Regions from separate parts of the Aminobacterium sp. genome, predicted to be linked through region 1. Evidence: predicted binding sites of a transcription regulator. Region 1 holds the regulator's gene; the other holds the start of a gene.
The links. The regulator HrcA, encoded in region 1, represses chaperone genes, less so after heat shock. The targets are predictions, from matches to a motif close to TTAGCACTCNNTNNNANNGAGTGCTAA.
Positions count from the first base shown of each region.

Region 2: the regulator HrcA is predicted to act here: its motif matches at 2,189-2,215, upstream of groES (co-chaperone GroES).

Region 1 covers NZ_JAYFQR010000002.1:85,451-90,761, reverse strand. Annotated here, with positions in the region: gene folK (2-amino-4-hydroxy-6-hydroxymethyldihydropteridine diphosphokinase) at 1-226, opposite strand, end outside; gene folP (dihydropteroate synthase) at 226-1,443, opposite strand; gene VB083_RS00940 (histidine phosphatase family protein) at 1,527-2,177, opposite strand; gene hrcA (heat-inducible transcriptional repressor HrcA) at 2,371-3,387, shown strand; gene VB083_RS00930 (nucleotide exchange factor GrpE) at 3,413-4,069, shown strand; gene dnaK (molecular chaperone DnaK) at 4,129-5,311, shown strand, end outside.
Region 2 covers NZ_JAYFQR010000007.1:6,126-11,436, forward strand. Annotated here, with positions in the region: gene murJ (murein biosynthesis integral membrane protein MurJ) at 1-484, shown strand, start outside; gene VB083_RS04495 (hypothetical protein) at 474-1,031, shown strand; gene tsaD (tRNA (adenosine(37)-N6)-threonylcarbamoyltransferase complex transferase subunit TsaD) at 1,038-2,051, shown strand; gene groES (co-chaperone GroES) at 2,258-2,548, shown strand; gene groL (chaperonin GroEL) at 2,588-4,228, shown strand; gene guaA (glutamine-hydrolyzing GMP synthase) at 4,374-5,311, shown strand, end outside.

The DNA.
Region 1 (5,311 bases):
CTATGGTCTTTATAGTAGAAAGCAACTCTTCAGGTTTTGCTTCAGTTTCTATAATTACACACGCATTTAAAAAACGAGGCTGTTGTGTCACGCCTACTGGAGCGGTTTCAAAAATATCACTTTTTGCAATAATGGCGATCTTTTTTTCTTTCAACAGCTGCACTGCCTTTCGCAGATTTCCCATTCGATCACCAATGTTGCTGCCTATTCCTAATGCAACGCGCATCACATTTCTGCCTCCCTTACCGCTTCTACCATTTTTATAACATCATGTGTAGCCTCTACGTCGTGAACTCTAACGAGTTCTACTCCTTCTTGTGCGCAATGAGCAGAAACTGCAAGGGTTCCATAAAGGCGAGACTGAAGGTCCTCTTTGGCGAGAATAGTTTTTATAAAACCTTTTCGCGAGTGTCCAATGAGAAGAGGATGGCCTAAACTTCTAAACGATTGTATTGACTTCAAAATACGGAGATTATCTTCTAACCGTTTTCCAAAACCTATGCCTGGGTCAATAATAATACGCTCTGCTGAGACACCCGCATCTTGAAGCCTTTGTAGCTTTTCTTTGAAATAGTCGAGGCTTTCCCCAATAACATCATTATAATACGGGTTTGTTTGCATATTCTTAGGGGCCCCCTGAATATGGGAAAGAACATAGGGTAACGTAGTCTGAGCTACTGCCTCAAGCATTTTATCATCAAGGGAGAAACCGGAGATATCATTAATAATATCTGCACCGTTTTCTGCTGCAATTGTTGCAATTTCCCCTTTATAGGTGTCTACTGAAATAATCGCTTCAGGAAACTCTTTTCTTAATGACTGAAGAGAGGGGAGTAAGCGTTCTTTTTCTTCCTCTTCGCTAATAGGATCAGCACCTGGACGAGTCGATTCAGCCCCTAGATCAAGAATGTCAGCTCCTGTTTCAAGCATGTGTTCTGCCTGCTTCAGTAGGTCAGCAATGGATTCTAAGCGGTTTCCAGCGTAAAAGGAATCGGGGGTGGCGTTAAGGATGCCCATAATTTTTGTTTCCCCCTGCTTTAAATTTAGAAAACGACCTCTCGGAAGTGGTAATTTCCATGATGAAGCAAAATATTTTTTAAAAGAAACTGCTAACTCTTTTCGTATTTTTTCAATGCCCCAACATGACATGGCTTCCAGTTTAGGAAAAAGTGCTTTGTATTGTCCTTCTGTTCCTATAAGAAGAACATTACTATATTTGCTCTGTGCATCTATAACATTGCGATGAACAACAGCATCTCCACCTCTGGCAAGCATCTCTTGCTTGAGATAGGCGGCGGCACGAAAATCAACATCTGGAATCCAAAAAGCGAAGACTTCTCGTTTAGGAACAAAATATGCCACTGATCGGGGATCAGCTCCTACTTTTGCTATCAAAGATACGAGGTCTTTATTACTCTTGATTTTTACTGGGTATATAGCCAATGAACTATTCCCTTCCTTTAGTGATTAATAAGCATGAAACACAAAGATAATAAGTCCTCTCATAAAGGAGGTCAAGAAAAAGACTAAATCCACTCGGTTTGTACTTTTTTCAGATGAAATGTCTGATTTAATGAGAAAAGGCTATACCCTCGTTTTTCATCATGAGTAAGAACGCTATACGAAGCTGTATCCATGTGAGTTTTCCAGAAATATGGTTCAGGTATATGAATACAAGCTGCAATGAGAGGTTTAAGAACTGTACGATGGGAGACCACAACAAAAGTTTCGCCTTTATGTCTTTTCACGAGCTCATTGAGAGTTTGTATGGAACGCTTTTGAACATCGGCAAGAGTTTCAGCGCCAGGGAGAGACAATTTTTCCGGATAGGTAAGCCACATCTGCCATTCCGAAGGATATTCAAGTGCTATATCCGTTTTGAGCCGGCCTTCCCAGGAACTGAAGTTAATATTATTTATCCCTTCTAGAATCTCAACTTTTTCTATTGAGCATGATGTAGCTATTGCTGACGCTGTCTGGCGAGCTCTGAGCAAGGGACTTGTATATGCATATTGAGGAGAGAGAGCAATAAGGGCTTTCCCCAGATCAGAAGCTTGCTCTAGCCCTCTTTCGTTAAGTGGATAGTCGACTCGTCCTCGGAATCGTTCTTCCTTGTTCCCTTGGCACTCACCGTGACGAGCGAGAATAATAGTGGTGTGTTTATATTGAGATGCCATATAAAAGCCTCCTCACACTTTAAAAGGTATTTTTATCTTTATATCAAAAGAAAGTATAACAAAAAAAAGTATAACAAAAAGGCTGACCAGTCTTGACAATACACCCCAGGGTTGATAATCTACCTTTTGTAAACATGAGGGCTAGCACTCATTGGCATAGAGTGCTAATACGTCCTCAAGAGGAGGGAGCTTTGTGCTTACCGAGCGACAACTAGAGATCGTTCTTGCCGTTGTTTATGAGTATATACAGACTGGGGAACCTGCCGGTTCCAGAACAATTGCTCGTAAATACTTAAAAGGTTGCAGTGCTGCCACGGTAAGGAATGAAATGTACGATCTTGAGCAGATGGGGTATTTTTACCAGCCTCATACGTCAGCCGGGCGACTTCCTACGTCTAGAGCATATCGTCTTTATGTCGACTCTATATTGCATCGAAGAAGAATTGCACCTGTGGGGTTTAAAAGTTGGAGAAATGGTATCAAAGACCAAAAGCAAGGTATTGAATCCATTCTTTCGTATGCCTCTCAACTCTTGGGCCGGGTTACAAATTATGTCGGTGTGGCTGCCATATCCTCTCTTCACGAAGTGGAAATACAGAGGGTAGATTTTGTCCGTCTTGGGGGAAATGCCGTTCTCGTAATACTCGTTCTTCAAGGTGGCCTTGTTCACCATAATAATGTTACCCTGCCGTGTGAGCTTTCCCAAGAAACTCTTGACGAGTTGGCTCGTCGTATAAATATGATTGTTGTCGGACATCCGTGGGCTGAAGTTCGCCAGGTTCTTTCTTCTTATGTTCTTGAGGGACTGGAAAGATTGTCAGAGGCGTGCCATGTTGCTATCCTTCAAATGGACGACATGTTGCAGAAATATAACTATAAGCTTTTTGTCGGAGGCGCCCAGCATATTCTCAGTTTGCCTGATTTTCAGGACATTAGTAAGTTGCAGGCTATAATTTCACTTCTTGAAGAAGAATCGGCTATGGTAGATATGGTAGACCGGTGTTCTATCGATCTTGGAGTTAACGTGACCATTGGTGATGAAAATCCTGAAGAAGGAATGCAAGATTGCTCAGTCCTTATGGTTCCTTCCCGTAAAAGAGGGCGCAAAACTGTATTGGGGATTATTGGTCCCATACGAATGGATTATGAAAAAACTATTACAGTCCTCGAAGCCATGATGGCTGACATTGAGAAAGAAAATATCGATTAATAATATTTAAGGAGGTTTCACCTTTATGGCCCCTGTAGATAAAGATAAATGTGAAAGACAAGACGATCAGGTCGTTCAGGAAAAACAGACCGATGTGTTAGAAGAGTCTGCACATCTTATTGAGAATGAGGATGAGATGGAAATCTTAGTTAAAGAAAAAGAAGAGATGGAAAAAGTTATAGAAGAGCTTAAAACGGAGAATAGTGCCCTTAAAACAGCTGCAGCTTCGGCCAGGGCTGATTTTTTTAATTTTAAAAACAGGGTAGAGCGAGATAAAGAGAGGTATATCCGTTTAGCTAATGAGGATTTGATTTTGCAGTTATTGCCAGTTCTCGATAACTTCGATAGAGCGTTGAATCAATCGGGTGATTTTGCAGAAGATGATATACGAAAGGGTGTCTTGATGATTCGTAGGCAGTTTTTCGGAGTTTTGGAGAGTGCCGGTGTCTCTGAGATTCCTACTGTGGGAGAGAGTTTTTCACCCCTTTGCCACGAAGCGGTAGGAATAGAAGCCGTTGATGATCCTCAAAAAGATGGAGTTATCGTAACAGAACTTCAAACGGGGTATAAGATCGGGGATAAGGTTGTTCGAGCATCTAGAGTAAAAGTAGGCAAATATGTAGGTAAAAAAGATTCTGATGCGAGTATAAATAGCGATAAAGATAAGGAAAAAGACGCATAGCGCGTTAATATTTAAAAATACATACAAAAAACTAACTCTTTTTTATAGAGGTGATATTCATGTCAAAAGTAGTAGGAATAGACCTTGGGACAACGAATAGCTGTATTGCCGTTAAAGAAGGCGACAGCGTTACTATTATCCCTAATGCTGAAGGAGCCAGAACCACTCCATCTGTTGTAGCGTTCACGAAAGATAATGAAAGACTTGTGGGCCAGTTAGCCAAACGTCAGGCTATTGTCAATGCCGATCGTACTATTATGTCGATTAAACGAGACATGGGTACTGAAAAGACCGTGAAAGTTGACGATAAGCCGTATACGCCGCAAGAGATTTCAGCCATGGTTTTACAAAAAATGAAGCGTGATGCAGAGGACTATCTTGGCGAGTCTGTTACGAAGGCTGTCATAACGGTTCCTGCATATTTTACAGACGCTCAGCGTCAGGCAACGAAGGACGCAGGAACAATTGCGGGGCTTGAAGTATTACGTATTATCAACGAGCCTACAGCTGCCTGCCTTGCCTATGGAGATTCTAAACAGGGCGAGAGTAAGTTGCTTGTTTTTGACCTTGGCGGCGGAACCTTCGATGTTTCCATCCTTGATGTAGGAGAAGGAGTATACGAAGTACTTGCAACATCTGGAGATAACAGACTCGGCGGAGATGATTGGGATAACTGCATTGTCGAGTGGATGGTAAGTGAGTTTAAGAAGGCCGAAGGTATTGATTTAAATAATGACCGTATGGCTTTGCAGCGTTTGCGTGAAGCTGCTGAGAAAGCTAAGGTAGAGCTTTCTTCTATGCCTGAAACAACCATCTCCTTGCCTTTCATTACGGCGAATGAGACTGGTCCCAAACATCTTGAAATGTCTCTTTCCCGCGCTAAATTTGAGGAGCTTACATATAACCTTATGGCAAGAGTAGAAGGGCCTGTAAAGCGTGCGTTAAAGGATTCAGGCTTAACAGCTAACGAGATCGATAAAGTATTGCTTGTTGGTGGTTCCTCTCGTATGCCTATGGTTCAGAAGAAGATTAAAGATCTGCTTGGAAAGGAACCGACCAAAGGCATTAACCCTGATGAATGCGTAGCTGCAGGAGCTGCTATTCAGGGAGCGATTTTATCTGGAGACCATAAAGATATAGTTCTAGTTGATGTCACTCCTCTTTCTTTGGGAATTGAGACTCTTGGTGGCGTCTTCACAAAGATAATTGAACGAAATACAGCTATTCCTGTTTCTCGTAGCC
Region 2 (5,311 bases), on a different contig from region 1:
AACTGTTCTTCTCAGGGGACTTTATGCACAGAGCACCCCCCGTTCAGCTTTACTTGTAACATTGTCGAGCGTGGTTTCCAATGTTATATTCTGTCTTATTCTTGTTAAGCCTATGGGATTTGCCGGTTTGGCTCTTGCTGCGTCTTTAGGATTCACCTTCTCTTCTTTTGTTGGTGGATATCTTTTAGCTCGGAGAATTAATCATCCATTAGAAATTTTGGGTATGAAGTGGACATTTCGGATGGGGACCATATTAGGAATTATGACAGCTGCGTTATTGAAATTTAAAGCTCTCTATCCTTTTCCCATTGAGGAGAGCCTTATTGTAAGATGCAGCTGGCTATTTGCTGTAATGATTCTGGGTGCGGCGATTTATGGTGTGGGAACATTGCTTTTTAAATTTCATGAATGGCAGTGGTTGCGAGGAGCATTTACAAAAAAGAAAGAGACAGACCAGAAGGGAGATTCTCATAATGATCAATAGAACAACGCGCTGCGGGAAAAAAATTGCTTTTCTATTGTGTTTAGCTATCTCTATTTTTTGTTCAAGCATGCCTGCAAGCGCAGCCGATACTCTGCAACAAAAAATTGATGAACGAACAACTGTAATTTGGATAGAGGGAGAAGCGTTGGGAGACATGGTCATTGGGGCGCGAGCTCAAGTTGCGTTTATTTATGTTGATGAATCTCTTTCTAAAGGGATTGTTTCTGATCCGCATGCTCCTGATTGGTTAAAATGGCACGCCAGCCATTTTTCAAATAAAGAATTGCGAAACAGAGCACTCTTTGTTATGCGCTATAAGACCATAAAAAGATGGGATTTTTCTCCAGAAAATATAAAAGTTGGCACTCATAACGTCGATCCAAAGGATATTTTGACGAATAAAGATTTTATGGCTATGGGTGATTTGCCTCCCGACACAATTGGAACGTTAGCTTTTTCGGTTCCATCTAAATATGTGATTAAAGGACGAAATGTAGAACTCTCATATGAGCAATACACCGGGGTTTTCAATGTACCAAAGAGGTGACAATAGGTGAAAAAAAGCTTTTTAACATTAGGAATAGAAAGTAGTTGTGATGATACTGCTGTTGCTATATTGGAAGGACAGCGGAACGTAAAGGCTGATTTAATATCGAGCCAGATTAAAGATCATGCCCCTTTTGGGGGGGTTGTGCCTGAATTTGCGTCGAGAAAGCACCTGGAGGCTATTTTGCCTCTTGTTCATAAAGCATTAGGCGATGCCGGCATAACTAAACCGGCTCAAGAGCTTTCTCTTGTTGCAGTCACAGCAGGTCCCGGCTTGATGGGGTCTTTGATGGTAGGGGTTATGACTGCAAAGGCTATGGCTCAGACATGGAAGTTGCCCCTTCTTGGCGTTAACCATCTTGAGGGACATCTTTTTGCAAACGTTGTAGCATCTCCTGACCTAGTTCCACCTTTTATCTGTCTTATTGTTTCAGGAGGACATACAGAGATAGTTTTGGTAGAAGATTTTGGCAGATACAGTCTTTTAGGTGCTACTCGTGATGATGCTGCGGGGGAAGCTTACGACAAGGTGGCCAAACTATTGGATTTGGGATATCCTGGGGGGCCAGTGATCGATTCACTCGCTCACGAAGGCGATCCTAAAGCCTTTTCTTTTCCTGTCCCGTTAAAATCCAGTAATGAAATTGCTTTTAGTTTTAGTGGTTTGAAAACAGCGGTGTTGTGGGCTGTGAATGATTTGAAAGAGAAGAAAGTCGAACTCCCAGTGGCAAATTTATGCGCTTCATTTCAAAAAGCTGCAGTGGAAGCCCTTATGACCAAGCTAGAAAGGGCGGTCGAAGTTACAGGTATTCGGAAAGTTGCTATCTCTGGTGGCGTTGCAGCTAATAGAGGATTGAGAGAGGCTCTGATGAAAAAAAAGGATTGGATGGTTTTTATTCCTCCAGCAATTCGTTGCACTGACAATGCTGTAATGATTGCAGCAGCTGCCTTCAATAGATATCAAAAAGGGGATATATCAGATCTTTTGTTAGCGCCTAACCCCTCATGGACACTGGTTTAGTATTTTAAAAGAATTTAAAAGTAAGAATATAGGAGAAATAACGAGGAAATGATGGATTATCAAGAATAAATTCAGCTAATTACATTTAACCATCCTTGAGATTCAAAAGCAGGACAATTAATATCTAAGCCGTTCGGTTAGCACTCGATGACATTGAGTGCTAATATGTTAAAAGAGATATTTATCTTTTAGGGAGGGATTCTCGAATGAATTTAAAGCCACTTGGTGATCGTCTTGTCGTTAAGGTCATCAATCAGGAAGAGAAAACAAAGGGAGGCATTGTTCTTCCAGACACTGCAAAAGAAAAACCCCAGGAGGGAGAAGTTATTGCAGTGGGAACCGGTAAGGTTCTTGAAAACGGACAGAAGCTTCCTCTTGAAGTTAAAGTCGGCGATCGCATTATTTTTAGTAAATATGCTGGAACTGAAGTAAAGCTTGACGGAGACGAATTTGTCATTTTCAGCGAGCGCGATGTACTCGCTATCGTTGAGAAGTAAGAGTCGAGAACGAGATCTCTATTAAGGGGGAAAATAAAAATGCCGAAGATCCTTACTTTTAGTGAAGAAGCACGCCATGCAATGCTGCGTGGTATTGATAAAGTAGCTGATACTGTTGGTGTAACACTTGGTCCTAAAGGACGTAATGTTGTTCTTGAGAAAAAATTTGGATCTCCCACAATTACCAACGACGGTGTTACCATTGCGAAAGAAATCGAATTGGAAGATCCTTTTGAAAATACAGGAGCTCAGCTTGTAAAAGAAGTTGCTTCCAAGACAAATGATGTAGCTGGAGATGGTACCACAACAGCTACAGTTTTGGCTCGCGCAATTATCCGTGAAGGTATGAAAAACGTTGCGGCTGGTGCTAACGGTATGCTTATGCGCCAGGGAATTGACAAAGCTATCGATTTCGTCGTGGATGAGCTGAAAAAGATGGCTATTCCCGTTAAAAATAAAGACAAAATTGCTCAGGTAGCTTCTATTTCCGCCAATGATTCTGCTATTGGTCAGCTTATCGCTGAAGCTATGGATAAAGTGGGGCAGGATGGAGTTATCACAGTAGAAGATAGCCAGACCGTAGGAACCACTCTCGAAATGGTCGAAGGACTTCAGTTTGATAAAGGATATATCAGCCCTTATATGGTAACTGATCCTGAGAGAATGGAAACAGCATTTGATGATGCCTATATTCTTATTCACGATGGCAAGATCAGCAATATCAAAGACCTTCTTCCTATTCTCGAAAAAGTTGTTCAGACAGGTAAACCTCTCTTGATCATTGCTGAGGACATCGAGGGAGAAGCTTTGGCAACTCTCGTAGTTAACAAACTGAGAGGCGTAATGCAGGTTGCAGCCGTTAAAGCCCCAGGATTTGGTGAGCGTCGTAAGGCAATGCTTAACGATATCGCCATTGTAACCGGCGGTCAGGTTGTTAGTGAAGATATCGGCATCAAACTTGATAGTGCAGATATCTCCATGCTCGGAAAAGCCAAAAAAGTTCGCATTACAAAAGAAGAGACAACTATCGTTGAGGGTGCAGGCAACCCAGACGAAATTCGTAAGAGAGCTGCTCAGATCAAACGAGAGCTTGAAGATTCTACTTCCGATTATGACAAAGAGAAACTTCAGGAGCGCCTTGCTAAGCTTGTTGGCGGCGTAGCTGTCATTCAGGTTGGTTCTGCTACTGAGACAGAGCAGAAAGAGCTCAAACATCGTATTGAAGATGCTCTTAACGCTACAAGAGCTGCTGTTGAGGAAGGAATCGTTGCAGGTGGCGGTGTTGCTATAATCAACTGCCTTGCTTCCCTTGAGACATATCTTGAGGATTTTGCCGGCGATGTGAAAACTGGCGGTACAATTGTGTTGAGTTCCCTTACAGCTCCGTTGCATCTTATTGCTCAGAATGCTGGATATCAGGGCGATGTCATTGTTGAGAAAGTTCGCGGCTTGAAGACTGGTAATGGTCTAAATGCTGCTACCGGCGAATATGTTGACATGATTGAGGCCGGAATTATTGATCCTGTAAAGGTTACACGCAGCGCATTGCAGAATGCTGGTTCCATTGCAGCTATGGTTCTGACCACTGAAGCTATTGTTGCTGACAAACCAGAACCTAAGAGTGCTACTCCAATGCCGGGTGGCCCGGGTGGCATGGGCGGAATGGAAGGCATGTATTAGGAATATCAGCAATCGACAAAATATAAATATGAAGAAAAGCCTCCACGAAAGTGGAGGCTTTTCTTTTCCCTCTTTTCTCTTTCTGGTAATATAATTGAAGTACGAATTTACCTTGAGAATTTTGCTCTTTTTCGGAGGAATGTAAATGGATAATATAGTGATTCTTGATTGTGGCTCTCAGTTCACACAGCTGATAGCTAGAAGAATAAGGGAACTGAAGGTGCATAGCGAAATATTGCCTTGGGATACCTCTGTTGACGATATTCGTCAACGTCAGCCTCGTGGCGTTATTATATCTGGTGGACCTCAGAGCGTTATGGAAGAAGGCAGCCCAACTGTTTCTGCAGATCTTTTTAATATTGGTGTTCCTATTTTGGGAGTATGTTACGGAATGCAGCTTTTGACAAAACTTTTAGGTGGGCATGTCGATTCCGGAGTAAGCCGGGAGTATGGGCGAACAGCCATTTCTCTGAAAGAGTTGAATTCTTTGCTTTTGAAGAGTGTGCCTGAGACATTTGAAGTATGGATGAGTCATGGTGATCATATTTCCAAACTTCCAGATGGGGCAAAGCTTTTGGCAGAAACAGATGGTGGGGTTCCTGCAGCCTTCGCAATGGAAGAAAAACATATTTGGGGATTGCAGTTTCATCCTGAAGTTGCTCATACGCAGAACGGAACGGCAATTCTTTCCAACTTCCTTTTCAATATTTGTTCATGTACTGGAGATTGGGATCTTGGAAACTGGATTGATACCATGGTTGAGGATATAAAAAAGACGACCCAGAATACTAGAGTCATTTGTGGTCTTTCTGGCGGAGTCGATTCAACTGTCGCTGCTGTGTTGACTGCAAAGGCTATTGGTGATCGTCTCGAATGTATATTTGTTAATAATGGTTTATTAAGGTATCAGGAAGCTGAGCGAGTTTTGGAGCAATATAAGCAATTAGATCTTAATGTGCATTATGTGGACGCTAGTGATCGTTTCTTGGAAGCCCTAAAGGGTGTTACCGATCCTGAACGAAAACGAAAGATAATAGGGGAGACCTTTATACGCGTTTTTGAAGCGGAAGCAGCTAAAGTTGA